DNA from 3 places in the Pseudomonas sp. I2 genome. Region 3 is predicted to be linked to each of the others. Evidence: riboswitches for the same ligand, from Rfam matches in the RefSeq annotation. Region 3 holds a riboswitch; each other region holds the start of a gene.
The links. Region 3 has a riboswitch for cobalamin ahead of WCE05_RS07755 (ABC transporter ATP-binding protein). Riboswitches for the same ligand answer to the same signal wherever they lie in the genome.
Positions count from the first base shown of each region.

Region 1: it holds a riboswitch for cobalamin, as region 3 does, so the genes downstream of both, WCE05_RS25405 (TonB-dependent receptor) here and WCE05_RS07755 (ABC transporter ATP-binding protein) in region 3, are expected to answer to the same signal.
Region 2: it holds a riboswitch for cobalamin, as region 3 does, so the genes downstream of both, cobO (cob(I)yrinic acid a,c-diamide adenosyltransferase) here and WCE05_RS07755 (ABC transporter ATP-binding protein) in region 3, are expected to answer to the same signal.

Region 1 is NZ_JBCGFQ010000093.1:11-4,215, reverse strand. Features, by position in the region: gene lpxO (lipid A hydroxylase LpxO) at 1-471, shown strand, start outside; gene WCE05_RS25415 (carboxymuconolactone decarboxylase family protein) at 566-910, shown strand; gene WCE05_RS25410 (GNAT family N-acetyltransferase) at 989-1,558, shown strand; cobalamin riboswitch at 1,621-1,826, shown strand; gene WCE05_RS25405 (TonB-dependent receptor) at 1,939-4,065, shown strand.
Region 2 is NZ_JBCGFQ010000004.1:32,839-37,043, forward strand. Features, by position in the region: gene WCE05_RS03230 (sorbosone dehydrogenase family protein) at 1-489, opposite strand, end outside; gene WCE05_RS03235 (hypothetical protein) at 587-1,165, opposite strand; cobalamin riboswitch at 1,316-1,539, shown strand; gene cobO (cob(I)yrinic acid a,c-diamide adenosyltransferase) at 1,657-2,268, shown strand; gene WCE05_RS03245 (cobyrinate a,c-diamide synthase) at 2,265-3,560, shown strand; gene bluB (5,6-dimethylbenzimidazole synthase) at 3,557-4,205, shown strand, end outside; gene cbiB (adenosylcobinamide-phosphate synthase CbiB) at 4,204-4,205, shown strand, end outside.
Region 3 is NZ_JBCGFQ010000011.1:52,179-56,383, forward strand. Features, by position in the region: gene paaZ (phenylacetic acid degradation bifunctional protein PaaZ) at 1-1,980, shown strand, start outside; cobalamin riboswitch at 2,079-2,287, shown strand; gene WCE05_RS07755 (ABC transporter ATP-binding protein) at 2,402-3,172, shown strand; gene WCE05_RS07760 (ABC transporter substrate-binding protein) at 3,169-4,137, shown strand; gene WCE05_RS07765 (FecCD family ABC transporter permease) at 4,137-4,205, shown strand, end outside.

The sequences.
Region 1 (4,205 bases), on a different contig from region 3:
GCCACCCTGCCGCCAGGCGCCAAGCTGGTGCGCCACCGTGACCCCTATGCCGGCTCCTACCGCTACCACCTGGGCCTGGACACGCCCAACGACGACGGCTGCTACATCGATGTCGATGGCCAGAAGTACGCCTGGCGCGACGGCGAGGCAGTGGTGTTCGACGAGACCTACATCCACTACGCCGCCAACACCACCGAGCACAACCGCATCATCCTGTTCTGCGACGTCGAGCGCCCGCTCAAGTACCGCTGGGCGACCGCCTTCAACCGCTGGTTCAGCCGCAACGTCATGGCCGCCGCGGCGGCCCCCAACGACGCCAACGACAAGACCGGCGGCATCAATCGCCTGTTCACCCGCATCTACCGCATCCGCGAGCGCGGCAAGGCCCTGAAGAAGCGCAACCGCACCCGCTACTACCTGGAAAAGTGGGCGGTGGTCGCGGCGCTGGTGCTGGTGTTCATCTACATCTGAAGCGAAGACGCTGCCCTGGCCATCACAGCCCCTCCAGAGCCTCGTTCTTCGACTAGCCTGAAAGCTCCTGTCACCACCGAACAAGGTGAAAACCATGAGCATGATGGACTGGGACGCCTACCGTAGGCAGTTGATGGCCGGCATCGGCGATCTCAAGCAGTTGTCCCCCGATACCGTGGCCGGCTACATGACTGCCAGCGGTGCCGGGGCCAAGACCAACCACCTGGATGCCAAGACCCGCGAGCTGATCTCCCTGGCCGTGGCGGTGACTACCCGCTGCGACGGCTGCATCGCCGTGCACTCCCAGCAGGCCGTCAGGCACGGCGCCACCCGTGAGGAAATCGCCGAGGCGCTGGGCGTGGCGGTGGCGATGAACGCCGGTGCCGCGCTGGTCTACTCGGCCCGCGCCCTGGATGCGGTCGGCAAGGCGAGCGACTGAACGCCTCCGGCGCCGCAGCCCTTGCGCGGCGGCGCCGGGCAACCCAGACTTGGCGGCCAAGCCCGTGCAGGAGCCGCCATGATCCACATCCGTCCCATGACCCCGGAAGACTTCGAACGCTTCTGGCCCACCTTCCAGGCCATCGTCCAGGCCCGCGAAACCTATGCCTTCGACCCCGGGCTCAGCGTCGAGCAGGCCCGCCAGCTCTGGCTGGAGCTGCCCCTGCGAACCCTGGTGGCCGAGGCGCATGGCGAGTTGCTCGGCTCGTACTACCTCAAGGCCAACGCCGCCGGCCCCGGCGCCCACGTGGGCAATTGCGGCTACATGGTCGCGCCGGCCGCCCGCGGCCGTGGCGTGGCGCGGCTGATGTGCGAGCACTCGCAAAAGCTGGCACGCCAGGAGGGCTTCCTGGCCCTGCAGTTCAACTCGGTGGTGGCGACCAACGAGGTGGCCGTGGCGCTGTGGCACAAGCTCGGCTTCGAGACCGTCGGCCGCCTGCCCAAGGCCTACCGGCACGCTCGCCTGGGGCTGGTGGACTGCCTGGTGATGTACAAGTGGCTGGCGGACGAGCCGGTGGTGGAGAAGCCCGCCCTGCTGATCGGGCGCAAGAACATCGAGGCCAGAGTATCGCGTCGGCGCGGACGCTGATCGCCCTCCTGGACCAGCGCAAGCTGCATCCGAACGATTGACTCCCCACCCGTTCGGTGGTCAGATGCGCGCCAGTTTCAGGTGTCCTGCGCCGCCGCGCGCAGGGTGAAACGGGAAGCCGGTGCGTCGTTGCCACGACAAGTCCGGCGCTGCCCCCGCAACGGTAGGCGAGCGAACCCTTCGACATACCACTGTGCGCATGCATGGGAAGGTGAACGGTTCATGATCCTCGCAAGCCCGGAGACCGGCCTGGAGCTTTTCGTTGGCAACCCGCGGTGGGCGGGCGCAGGCCGGTTTTCGCGTGCGCGCCTGCGTACGTGCTTGGTCGTCTATGCGTTGTTTCCACCGGGATCCATTCATTCCTGCGACAGTGGAACGACATGTCCCGTATCTCCAAGCTTCATACCCTGGCGGCCTGCCTGGCCGTTTCCCTTCCGACCCTGGCCGATGAACACGACGGGCCAGTACTGGCCCTGCCCTCCACGGCCATCACCGATACCCGCGACGAACAGGTCGTCGACCTGGCCACGCCGACCCGAGCCGGTTCGCGCCTGAACCTGAGCGCCCTGGAGACCCCGGCCAGCACCAGCAGCATCAGCGCCGGGCAGATCCAGCAGCGTAACAACCTCACCGTGCAAGACGCGGTGACCCGCTCGCCAGGCATCACCTCGGTCGGCACCCCAGGCAACGGCGGCACCGCCCTCTCCGCCCGCGGCTTCACCGGCCACAGCTCGGTGATGACGCTGTTCGACGGCTCGCGCCTGTACACCGGCGCCGGTACCCAGAGCTTCCCGGTCGATCCGTGGATGGTCGAGCGCATCGACGTGATCCGTGGCCCAGCCTCGGTGCTCTATGGCGAAGGCGCCACGGGCGCGGTGATCAACGTCATCCCGAAAAAACCCTTCGCCGGCGAAATCCGCAACCACCTGCGCCTGGGCTACGGCTCCTGGGACCGCCAACAGCTCGGCCTGGACAGCGGTGGCAGCCTGAGCGAGCGCCTGAGCTACCGGGTCACCCTGAACAAGCAGGAAGGCAATGGCTGGGTCGATCGCGGCGACTCGCGCAACCTGGCCCTCAGCGCCGCCCTGCGCTTCGACGCCAGCGACGACCTGAGCTTCACCCTCGCCCACGAGCGCGGCGATGCCGAGCCGATGAACTACTTCGGCACCCCGCTGATCGACGGCCACTACCGCGACAGCCTGCGCAAGAAGAACTACAACATTCGCGACGACGTCCAGCGCTACCACGACGAGTGGACCCGCCTCGACACCGACTGGACGATCAACGACCACCTCAGCGCCAGCAACCAGCTGTACTACATCAAGAGCCGCCGGCACTGGCGCAACGCCGAGGACTACACCTGGGATGCCGACCGCGGCCAGCTCGAACGCGGCAGCTACCTGCAGATCAAGCACGACCAGGAGCAGATCGGCGACCGCCAGAGCTTCACCTTCGACCACAGCCTGTTCGGCCTGGCCAGCAAGACCGTGGTGGGTGCCGAGTACAACAGGATCCGTTTCAACGTCGACAACAACTCGCCGTACGAAGACGTGGGCGGCGACTACATCGACCCCTGGCAGCCGGCACCGGGCGAGTTCCACAGCCGATCGGCGCTGCGCCCACAGACCCTGTCCACCACCCGTACCTTCGCGCTGTTCGCCGAGAACCGCACCCAGCTCACCGATCGCCTGTCGCTGGTCACCGGTGTACGCCGTGACCAGAACCACATCGATCGGGACAACCTGGTCAGCGACACCCGCAGCGACCGCAGCCTGCAGGGCGGCAACTGGCGCGCGGGCCTGCTCTTCGCGGTGACCGACGAGCTGTCGCTGTACGGCCAGTACTCCACCAGCGAGGACGGGGTCAACAACCTCATCAGCCTCAACCCGACGCAGATGAACTATGACCTGACCGAGTCGAAGCAGACCGAACTGGGCCTCAAGCAGCGCTTCTGGGACGGCCGTGGCGAGTGGACTCTGGCGGCCTACCACATCGTCAAGAAGAAGCTGCTGGTGGACGACCCGGTCACCCACGAGAAGCAGCAAGCCGGCCAACAGACCTCCGACGGCCTGGAGGCGACCCTGGAGCTGGCCCTGGCTAACCAGTGGCAGGTATCGGCCAACGCCGCCGTGGTACGCGCCAAGTACGATGACTTCGATGAAAGGGTCGGCGGCGTTCCCCAGGACCGCGCCGGCAACCGCCCGGCCAACGTGCCGCGCCGCACCGCCAACCTGTGGCTGAGCAAGGGTTTCGGCCAGACCGTGGATGCCGGCATCGGCCTGCGCTACGTCGACGAGCGCTACGCCAACACCGCCAACAGCCAGAGCGTCCCCGGCTACACCGTGGTCGATGCCAACCTCGGCTGGCAGGTGCTGCCGGACGTGCGCCTGGGGCTGCAGTTGAACAACCTGTTCAACCGTGACTATGTGGTGGCCGCCCACAGTGGTGAGCAATGGCTGCTCGGCGCGCCACGGTCGTACTTCGCGACAGTCGACTACAGCTTCTGACCTGAGCGGCTTTCTCCAATTGAGCGGTACTGGGGCTGCTTTGCAGCCCATCGCACAGCCCCCCACCTGAAAAAGCGCTATCGAACCTCAACAAATAATTATAAGATAACATTTCATCTCGCAATCCCTCTTGCCTGCCC
Region 2 (4,205 bases), on a different contig from region 3:
CTTGCCCACCAGGGCCATGCCGAAGGGTGAGTTGAGCCCTTCGATGAAGGTGGTGCGAATTTCCGCGACGCCATCACGGTCAGCGTCGCGCAGCAGGGTGATGCGGTTGGCGCTGGGTACGCCGGCGCCGGCCCGTTTCATCACCTGGCCCATGACCCAGCCACGGATTCCCTTGCCGTCGTCGGGCTTGGCCGGGGCGTTGGTCTCGGCCACCAGCACGTCGCCGTTGGGCAGCACGTAGAGCCAGCGGGGATGATCGAGGTGCTCGGCGAAGGCCACCACCTGGGTGCCGGTCGCCGACGTGGGCTTGGCGCCCTCCGGCCAGCCGATCGCCGGGGCGATGTTGACGGTCGGGATCAAGGTCTTGTTCGGCTCGGGCAGTTGCGGGGACGGTCCCGATCCGTCGCTGACGTCCAGGCGCGCGGATTCTCCGCAGCCGCCGAGGCTGACGGCCAGGGCCAGCAGTAGCGCGATATGCATCCTGTCCATGCTCGGGTCCTCGTGGGGGCTCATGTGGAATCAGAGCGACGGGCCACCGTCGAGGTTCAACTTGTCGGTAGGGCGCATTCGGCTAGCTGGGCCCCGCTCAGGCCTGCTTGAGCAGCAGCGCCACGCCGGGAAAGTACTGCGCCGCTTCATTGTGCAACTTGCGATAGGCGTAGGGAAAATACCAGGCGATGGCGCAAGCGCTGTGCTTCTGCAGGTCGTCGACCAGGTCCTGCAACTCCTCGGGGCTGGCATGCTGGCCGGCTTTCCACGGGCTGACGAACAGGGCGCCGACCTTGAGTTGGCTGGGATAGGCGATCTGCCGGGCGAGGGCGGCGGTTTCCTGCACAGCCGTGCTCAGGTCCAGGCGGGCGATGCGCGGCCAGCGCTGGCTGGCGCGCAGGTGGACGCTGTCTTCCGAGGTGCTGATGGACAGGTCGCAGCGGCCCTCGCGCTCGCCCTCGTCACGTTGCTTCTTGCTCATGGACTGTTCCAGCGCCACCAGTTCGGCCTGCCAGGCCGCGGCCGCGAGCAGGCCGGTGTTGGCCGCGGCGCCATGCCAGTACGGGGCTTCGTTGTCGCCATGGACCTGGTTGAAGCGGTCGATGCATTCCGGCCAGCGCTCCAGCGCCGGGCGCAGGAACTCCAGGCGCGGGTTATTGATGATCAGGCCTTGCATGCTGCGCTCTCCTGTCGTTGTGATCGCGTTCAGCGAAAATTGATGGCTATGTGATATCACTGCTTTCAGTTTGTTACAAGCGGCCGGATCGGCCATTGATCCAGGCCAGATCGGCCTCGTTTCATTGACGCTCCGGGTGCAACCCTCTAACCTTCGCGGCGTGTTTCAGGTGCTCTGCCAGCCGAGGCTGGGCAGGGTGAAACTGGGAAGCCGGTGGGCGCCAGCAAGGCGCGATTCCGGCGCTGCCCCCGCAACGGTAGGTGAGTCGAGGACCGCGCAGGGCCACTGGATGCAGGCATCCGGGAAGGCGCGCGGCCCATGGGCCCAGGCCCTGCTCACGAGCCCGGAGACCGGCCTGTCACTGCCAACGGCATCACGGAGGGTGATGCGCGGTGCACCGTGGCGTCCGCCATGGCCCCTGCGCGTTCTCCGTCTGCCCGCCTATCGACCTGTCGTCGCCCATCCGTGCCGACAGCCTGCGGAGAACCCTGATGAGCGAATCCTCCGAACGCGACGAACGCCACCTGGCGCGCATGCAGCGCAAGAAGGCGATCATCGACGAACGCATCGCCAACGCGCCCAACGAATGCGGCTTGCTGCTGGTGCTCACCGGCAACGGCAAGGGCAAGAGCAGCTCGGCCTTCGGCATGCTTGCCCGGGCCCTGGGCCACGGCCTGCAATGCGGCGTCGTGCAGTTCATCAAGGGCCGCAACAGCACCGGCGAAGAGCTGTTCTTCCGGCGCTTCCCCGAGCAGGTGCGCTACCACGTGATGGGCGAGGGCTTCACCTGGGAGACTCAGGATCGCCAGCGCGACATCGCCGCCGCCGAGGCGGCCTGGGCGGTTTCGCGCCAACTGCTGCAGGACCCGGGCGTGCAGTTCGTGGTGCTCGACGAGCTGAACATCGCCCTCAAGCACGGCTACCTCGACCTCGACCAGGTGCTCTCGGACATCCAGGCCCGTCCGCCGATGCAGCACGTCATCGTCACGGGCCGTGCCGCCAAGCCGCAGATGATCGAGCTGGCCGATACCGTCACCGAGATGGGCATGGTCAAGCACGCCTTCCAGGCCGGCATCCGCGCGCAGAAGGGCGTGGAACTATGAGCCGACCCCGGCATTGTCCGGCGGTGCTGATCGCAGCACCGGCGTCCGGCCAGGGCAAGACCACGGTCACCGCCGCCCTGGCGCGCCTGCACCGCAACCTCGGGCGCAAGGTGAGGGTGTTCAAGTGCGGGCCGGATTTTCTCGACCCGATGATCCTCGAACGGGCCAGCGGTGCACCGGTGTACCAGCTCGACCTGTGGATGATCGGCGCGCAGGAAAGCCGCCGCCTGCTCTGGGAAGCGGCGGGCACGGCCGACCTGATTCTTATCGAGGGGGTCATGGGGCTGTTCGACGGCACACCGTCGAGCGCCGACCTGGCGCGTCACTTCGGTGTACCCGTGCTGGCGGTGATCGATGGCACAGCCATGGCCCAGACCTTCGGCGCCCTGGCCTTGGGCCTGGCACGCTACCAGCCGGACCTGCCGTTCGCCGGGGTGCTGGCCAACCGCGTCGGCAGCCTGCGCCATGCGCAACTGCTCGAGGGCAGCCTGACCGAGGGCCTGCGCTGGTACGGCGGGCTCTCCCGCGAGCGTGGCATCGAGCTGCCCAGCCGCCACCTGGGGCTGGTCCAGGCCAACGAGCTGAACGACCTGGACCTGCGCCTGGACGCCGCGGCCGAGGCCCTGGGCGCCAGTTGCGACGCCACGCTGCCGCCAGCGGTGGCCTTTGCCGAACCCGACCCTATCGCCCCCAGGCCGTCGCTGGCCGGTGTGCGCATCGGCGTGGCCCGTGACGAAGCCTTCGCCTTCACCTATGGCGCCAACCTCGATCTGTTGCGCGAGCTGGGCGCCGAACTGCGCTTCTTCTCGCCCTTGCACGACCGGGAACTGCCCACGGTAGACAGCCTTTACCTGCCAGGGGGCTACCCTGAGCTGCATCACCAGGCCCTGGCGGCCAATGCCCCTCTGCTCGAAGCGATCCGCGCCCATCACGCCCAGGGCAAGCCGCTGCTGGCCGAGTGCGGTGGCATGCTCTACCTGCTCGAGGCCTTGACCGACGTGGCCGGTGAGCGCGCCACGCTGCTCGGCCTGCTGCCGGGCGAAGCGGTGATGCAAAAGCGCCTGGCGGCCCTGGCGCTGCAGGCTGTGGAACTTCCGGAAGGGACCCTGCGCGGGCATACTTATCATCACTCCCTGACCAGCACCCCGCTCGAACCGATCGCCCGCGGCCAAAGCCCCAACGGCGGTCGTGGCAACGAGGCGGTCTATCGCCAGGGACGACTGACGGCGTCGTACATCCACTTCTATTTCCCCTCCAACCCTGACGCGGCGGCGGCGCTGCTGCGGCCATGAGCGAACACGCCTTCAGCGACGCCGAGCGCGCCGCGGTCTACCGGGCCATCGGCGAGCGCCGCGACATGCGCCATTTCATCGGTGGTGAGGTAGCGCCAGCGCTGCTGGCCCGCCTGCTGGCCGCCGCGCACCAGGCGCCGAGCGTCGGCCTGATGCAGCCCTGGCGCTTCATTCGCATCAGCCGACGCGAGCTGCGTAGGCAGATCCAGGCGCTGGTGGAGCAGGAGCGCGTGCGCACCGCCGAAGCCTTGGGCGAGCGCTCCGACGCTTTCATGAAACTCAAGGTCGAAGGCATCCACGACTGCGCCGAAGTGCTGGTGGCGGCGCTGATGGACAACCGCGAGGCGCACATCTTCGGCCGCCGCACCCTGCCGGAAATGGACCTGGCCTCCCTGGCCTGCGCGATCCAGAACCTCTGGCTGGCGGCGCGCGCCGAGGGCCTGGGCATGGGCTGGGTGTCGCTGTTCGAACCGCAGGCCCTGGCCCAACTGCTGGGCATGCCCGCTGGCGCCAAGCCGGTGGCGGTGCTGTGCCTGGGGCCTGTGGCGCAGTTCTATGCCGGGCCGATGCTGGTGCTGGAGAACTGGGCCGAGGAGAAGCCCTTGGGCGAGATGCTGTACGAGAACCAATGGGGAGAACGGCCAT
Region 3 (4,205 bases):
CGCAGCGCCCTGGACGGCCATGTCCTGGCCTACAGCCACGAGGAGCGCCCGGACTTCGCCGAAGCCCTCGAACATGCCCGCCGCCAGGGCCTGACCGCGCTGATGGCCCTGGACTTCCAGCAGCGTGCCGCCCGTCTGAAGGCCCTGGCCCTGTACCTGGCCGAGCGCAAGGAGCAGCTCTACGCCCTCTCCCACCACAGCGGCGCGACCCGTACCGACAGCTGGATCGACATCGAAGGCGGCAATGCCACGTTGTTCGCCTATGCCGGCATCGGCAGCCGCGAGCTGCCCTCGGGCAACCTGGTGCACGAAGGCCCGGCCATCCCTCTGGGCAAGCAAGGGCATTTCGCTGGCAGCCATATCCTGGTGCCGCGCGCCGGGGTGGCGGTGCACATCAATGCCTTCAACTTCCCGATCTGGGGGATGCTGGAGAAGTTCGCCCCGACCTTCCTCGCCGGCATGCCGTGCATCGTCAAGCCAGCGACCTCGACCAGCTACCTGACCGAGGCGGTGGTGCGCCTGATGAACCAGTCGGGCCTGTTGCCGGCGGGCAGCCTGCAGCTGGTGATCGGCAGCACCGGCGACTTGCTCGAGCGCCTGCAGGGCCAGGACGTGGTGACCTTCACCGGCTCCGCCGACACCGCCGCCAAGTTGCGGGTAACGCCGAACCTGGTGCGCCACTCGGTGCCATTCACCGCCGAGGCCGACTCGCTCAACTGCGCCATCCTCGGCCCGGACGTCAGCCCCGACAGCGAGGAGTTCGACCTGTACATCAAGGAGGTGGTGCGCGAGATGACCACCAAGGCCGGGCAGAAGTGCACCGCCATCCGCCGCGCCATCGTCCCGGCCAGGCACCTGGACGCCGTGGCCACCCGCCTGCGCGAGCGCCTGGCCAAGGTGGTGGTGGGCGACCCTTCGGTCGAAGGCGTGCGCATGGGTGCGCTGGCCTCCCACGACCAGCAGCGTGATGTTGGCGAGCGCGTGCGTAGCCTGCTCCAGAGCTGCGATCAATTATTCGGCGCGAGCGACGGCTTCGCCCCGGTCGGCGAGGGTGTGGCCGAGGGCGCGTTCTTCGCCCCAACCCTGCTGCAAGCCCGCGATCCCCATGCCGAAGGCGGCGCCCACGACATCGAGGCCTTCGGCCCGGTGAGCACGCTGATGGCCTACGACGACCTGGACGAAGCCCTGGCCCTGGCGGCCCGTGGCAAGGGCAGCCTGGTGGCGACCCTGGTCACCGCCGATCGCGCGGTGGCGGCCAAGGCCATCCCGGCGGCGGCCGCCTGGCATGGGCGCCTGCTGGTGCTCGACCGCGAGGCGGCCAAGGAATCCACCGGCCACGGCTCCCCCTTGCCACAGCTCAAGCACGGCGGTCCCGGCCGGGCCGGTGGTGGCGAGGAGCTCGGTGGCCTGCGGGCGGTCAAGCACTACCTGCAGCGCGCGGCGGTGCAAGGCTCGCCGAGCATGCTGACGGCGGTGACCGGCGAGTACGTGCGTGGCGCCGAGGTGATCGAGAGCGAAGTGCATCCGTTCCGCCGTCATTTCGACGACCTGCGCATCGGCGAGTCGCTGTTCACCCACCGGCGTACCGTGACCGAGGCGGACCTGGTCAACTTCGGTTGCCTGTCGGGCGACCATTTCTACATGCACTTCGACGAGATCGCCGCCAAGGCCTCGCAGTTCGGCAAGCGCATCGCCCATGGCTACTTCGTGCTGTCCGCGGCGGCAGGGCTGTTCGTGTCGCCGGGCGAAGGGCCGGTGCTGGCCAACTACGGCCTGGATACCCTGCGCTTCATCAACCCGGTGGGCATCGGCGACACCATCCAGGCCCGCCTGACCTGCAAGCGCAAGATCGACCAGGGCAAGTCCAGCCCGCTGGGCCAGCCCCAGGGCGTGGTGGCCTGGGACGTGGAGGTGAGCAACCAGCTGGGTGAGCTGGTGGCCAGCTACGACATCCTGACCTTGGTGCTCAAGCGGACTTGAATGCCGTGAGGGCTTGGGGCCGCAAAGCGGTCCCCAATGGCGATGCAAGCCTGGCCCCCACCTGCCACTGCGGTTGACTCCCCCTGCCATAAATGCTCAGATGCGCCCCTGTTTCAGGTGTCCCCCGCCGCCGTGCGGGGGGTTAAACGGGAAGCCGGTGCCTCGCCCTCGCGCGACCAGTCCGGCGCTGCCCCCGCAACGGTAAGCGAGCGATGCATTCGACACACCACTGTGCCGCCGGCATGGGAAGGTGAATGCCTCACGCCCCTCGCAAGCCCGGAGACCGGCCTGAAACTGCAATTGGCAACTCCCGCGGTGGGCGGGCGCGGGCCGGTCCTGGGGCAGCCTCGTGCCCACGATTGCTCCGTGCGTGCGCTCCGTCGGGTCTTCTCAACCCCGCAACGGTCGCTCACCCATGTCTTTGCCTACCCTGCGCATCGAAGGCCTGCACTGGTCACCGTCACCCGGCGAACGCCGGCTGCTCGACGGCATCGACCTTGAGGTCGGCCCTGGCGAGTTCGTCGGCCTGATAGGCCCCAACGGCAGCGGCAAGACCAGCCTGTTGCGCTGCGCCTACCGTTTCACCCGGCCAGACAGCGGCCGCGTATCGCTAGAAGGCGAGGACATCTGGCAGCGCCCGCCGCGCTGGGTGGCACAACGCATCGCGGTGATGCTGCAGGAGTTTCCCGAGGACTTCGGCCTGAGCGTGCGCGATGTCGTCGCCATGGGCCGTACCCCGCACCTGGGCTGGTTCCAGGGCGACAGCGAAGCGGCGCTGGTCGATGCCTGCCTGCGCGAGCTGGGCCTGCTGGCCTGCGCCGAGCAGGGCTTCGCCAGCCTGTCCGGCGGGGAAAAGCAGCGGGTTCTGCTGGCCAGGGCACGGGTGCAGCAACCGCGCCTGATGATCCTCGACGAGCCGACCAACCACCTCGATCCGCGCTACCAACTGGCCCTGCTCGAGCACATGCGCGGTACCGGGCTGAGCCTGCTGGCGAGCTTCCACGACCTGAACCTGGCCGCCGCCTTCTGTGACCGGCTGTATGTCATCGAGGCCGGCCGCATCGTTGCCCATGGCACGCCGCAGCAGGTCCTGACCGAACAGTGCCTGGCCCAGGTGTTCGGCGTGCACGCCCTGGTCGATCGTCATCCCCTCGCCTGTCACCCGCGCATCACCTGGATCAGCCCCGCATGAAACGCTTCGTCACCTGCCTGGCCCTGCTGACCGCCCTGCCCCTCGCCGCTCTGGCCAGCGACTTTCCCCTGACCGTGCACAGTTGCGACCGCGACGTGACCTTCACCCAGCCGCCACAGAGGGCGGTCAGCCACGACGTCAACCTCACCGGCATGCTCCTGGCCCTGGGGCTGCGCGAGCGCATGGTCGGCTACAGCGGCATCAGCGGCTGGAAGAACCTCGACCCGTCGATGCGCCAGGCCCTGGCCGGCCTGCCGGAACTGGCGGCACGTTACCCATCGCTGGAAAACCTGCTGGACGTGGACGCCGACTTCCTGTTCGCCGGCTGGAGTTACGGCATGCACGTGGGCGGGCCGGTCACGCCACAGACGCTGGCGCCCTTCGGCATCCCGGTCTACGAGCTGAGCGAATCCTGTTCGCGGATCATGCCCCAGCGCCAGGCCAGCCTGGAGGACCTGTACCGGGACCTGGACAACCTCGGCAGGATCTTCGCCGTGCCCGCCCAGGCCCAGGCTTTGATCGGCCAACTGCGCCAGCGCATCGCCCGGGTGACGGCCCAACTTGGCGAGGTGCAGCGCAAGCCCCGGGTGTTCCTCTACGACAGCGGCGAGGACCGCCCGACCACCTCCGGCCGCCTGGGCATGCCCCAGGCGCTGATCGAGGCGGCCGGTGGCGAGAATGTGATGGCCGATGTCAACGCCAGCTGGACCGAGGTCAGTTGGGAAAGCCTGGTCGAACGCGACCCGGAGGTGATCGTCATCGTCGACTACGGCCCCACCCACTGGCAGCACAAGCGCGACGTCCTCCTTAAGCACCCGGCCCTCGGCGAGGTGAAGGCGATTCGCGAACGGCGCTTCGTGGTGCTGTCGTACCTGCAGGTCACGCCCTCGGTGGACAACGCCGTTGCCATCGAGCACCTGGCCGCCGCGCTGCATCCGCAACGGTTCGCCGGGGCGCCGCGCTGATGCCGGTGCGTAGCCCTGCCGGCTATCGCCTGTTGCTGGTCGCACTGCTGGCGGCGCTGGTGTTTTCC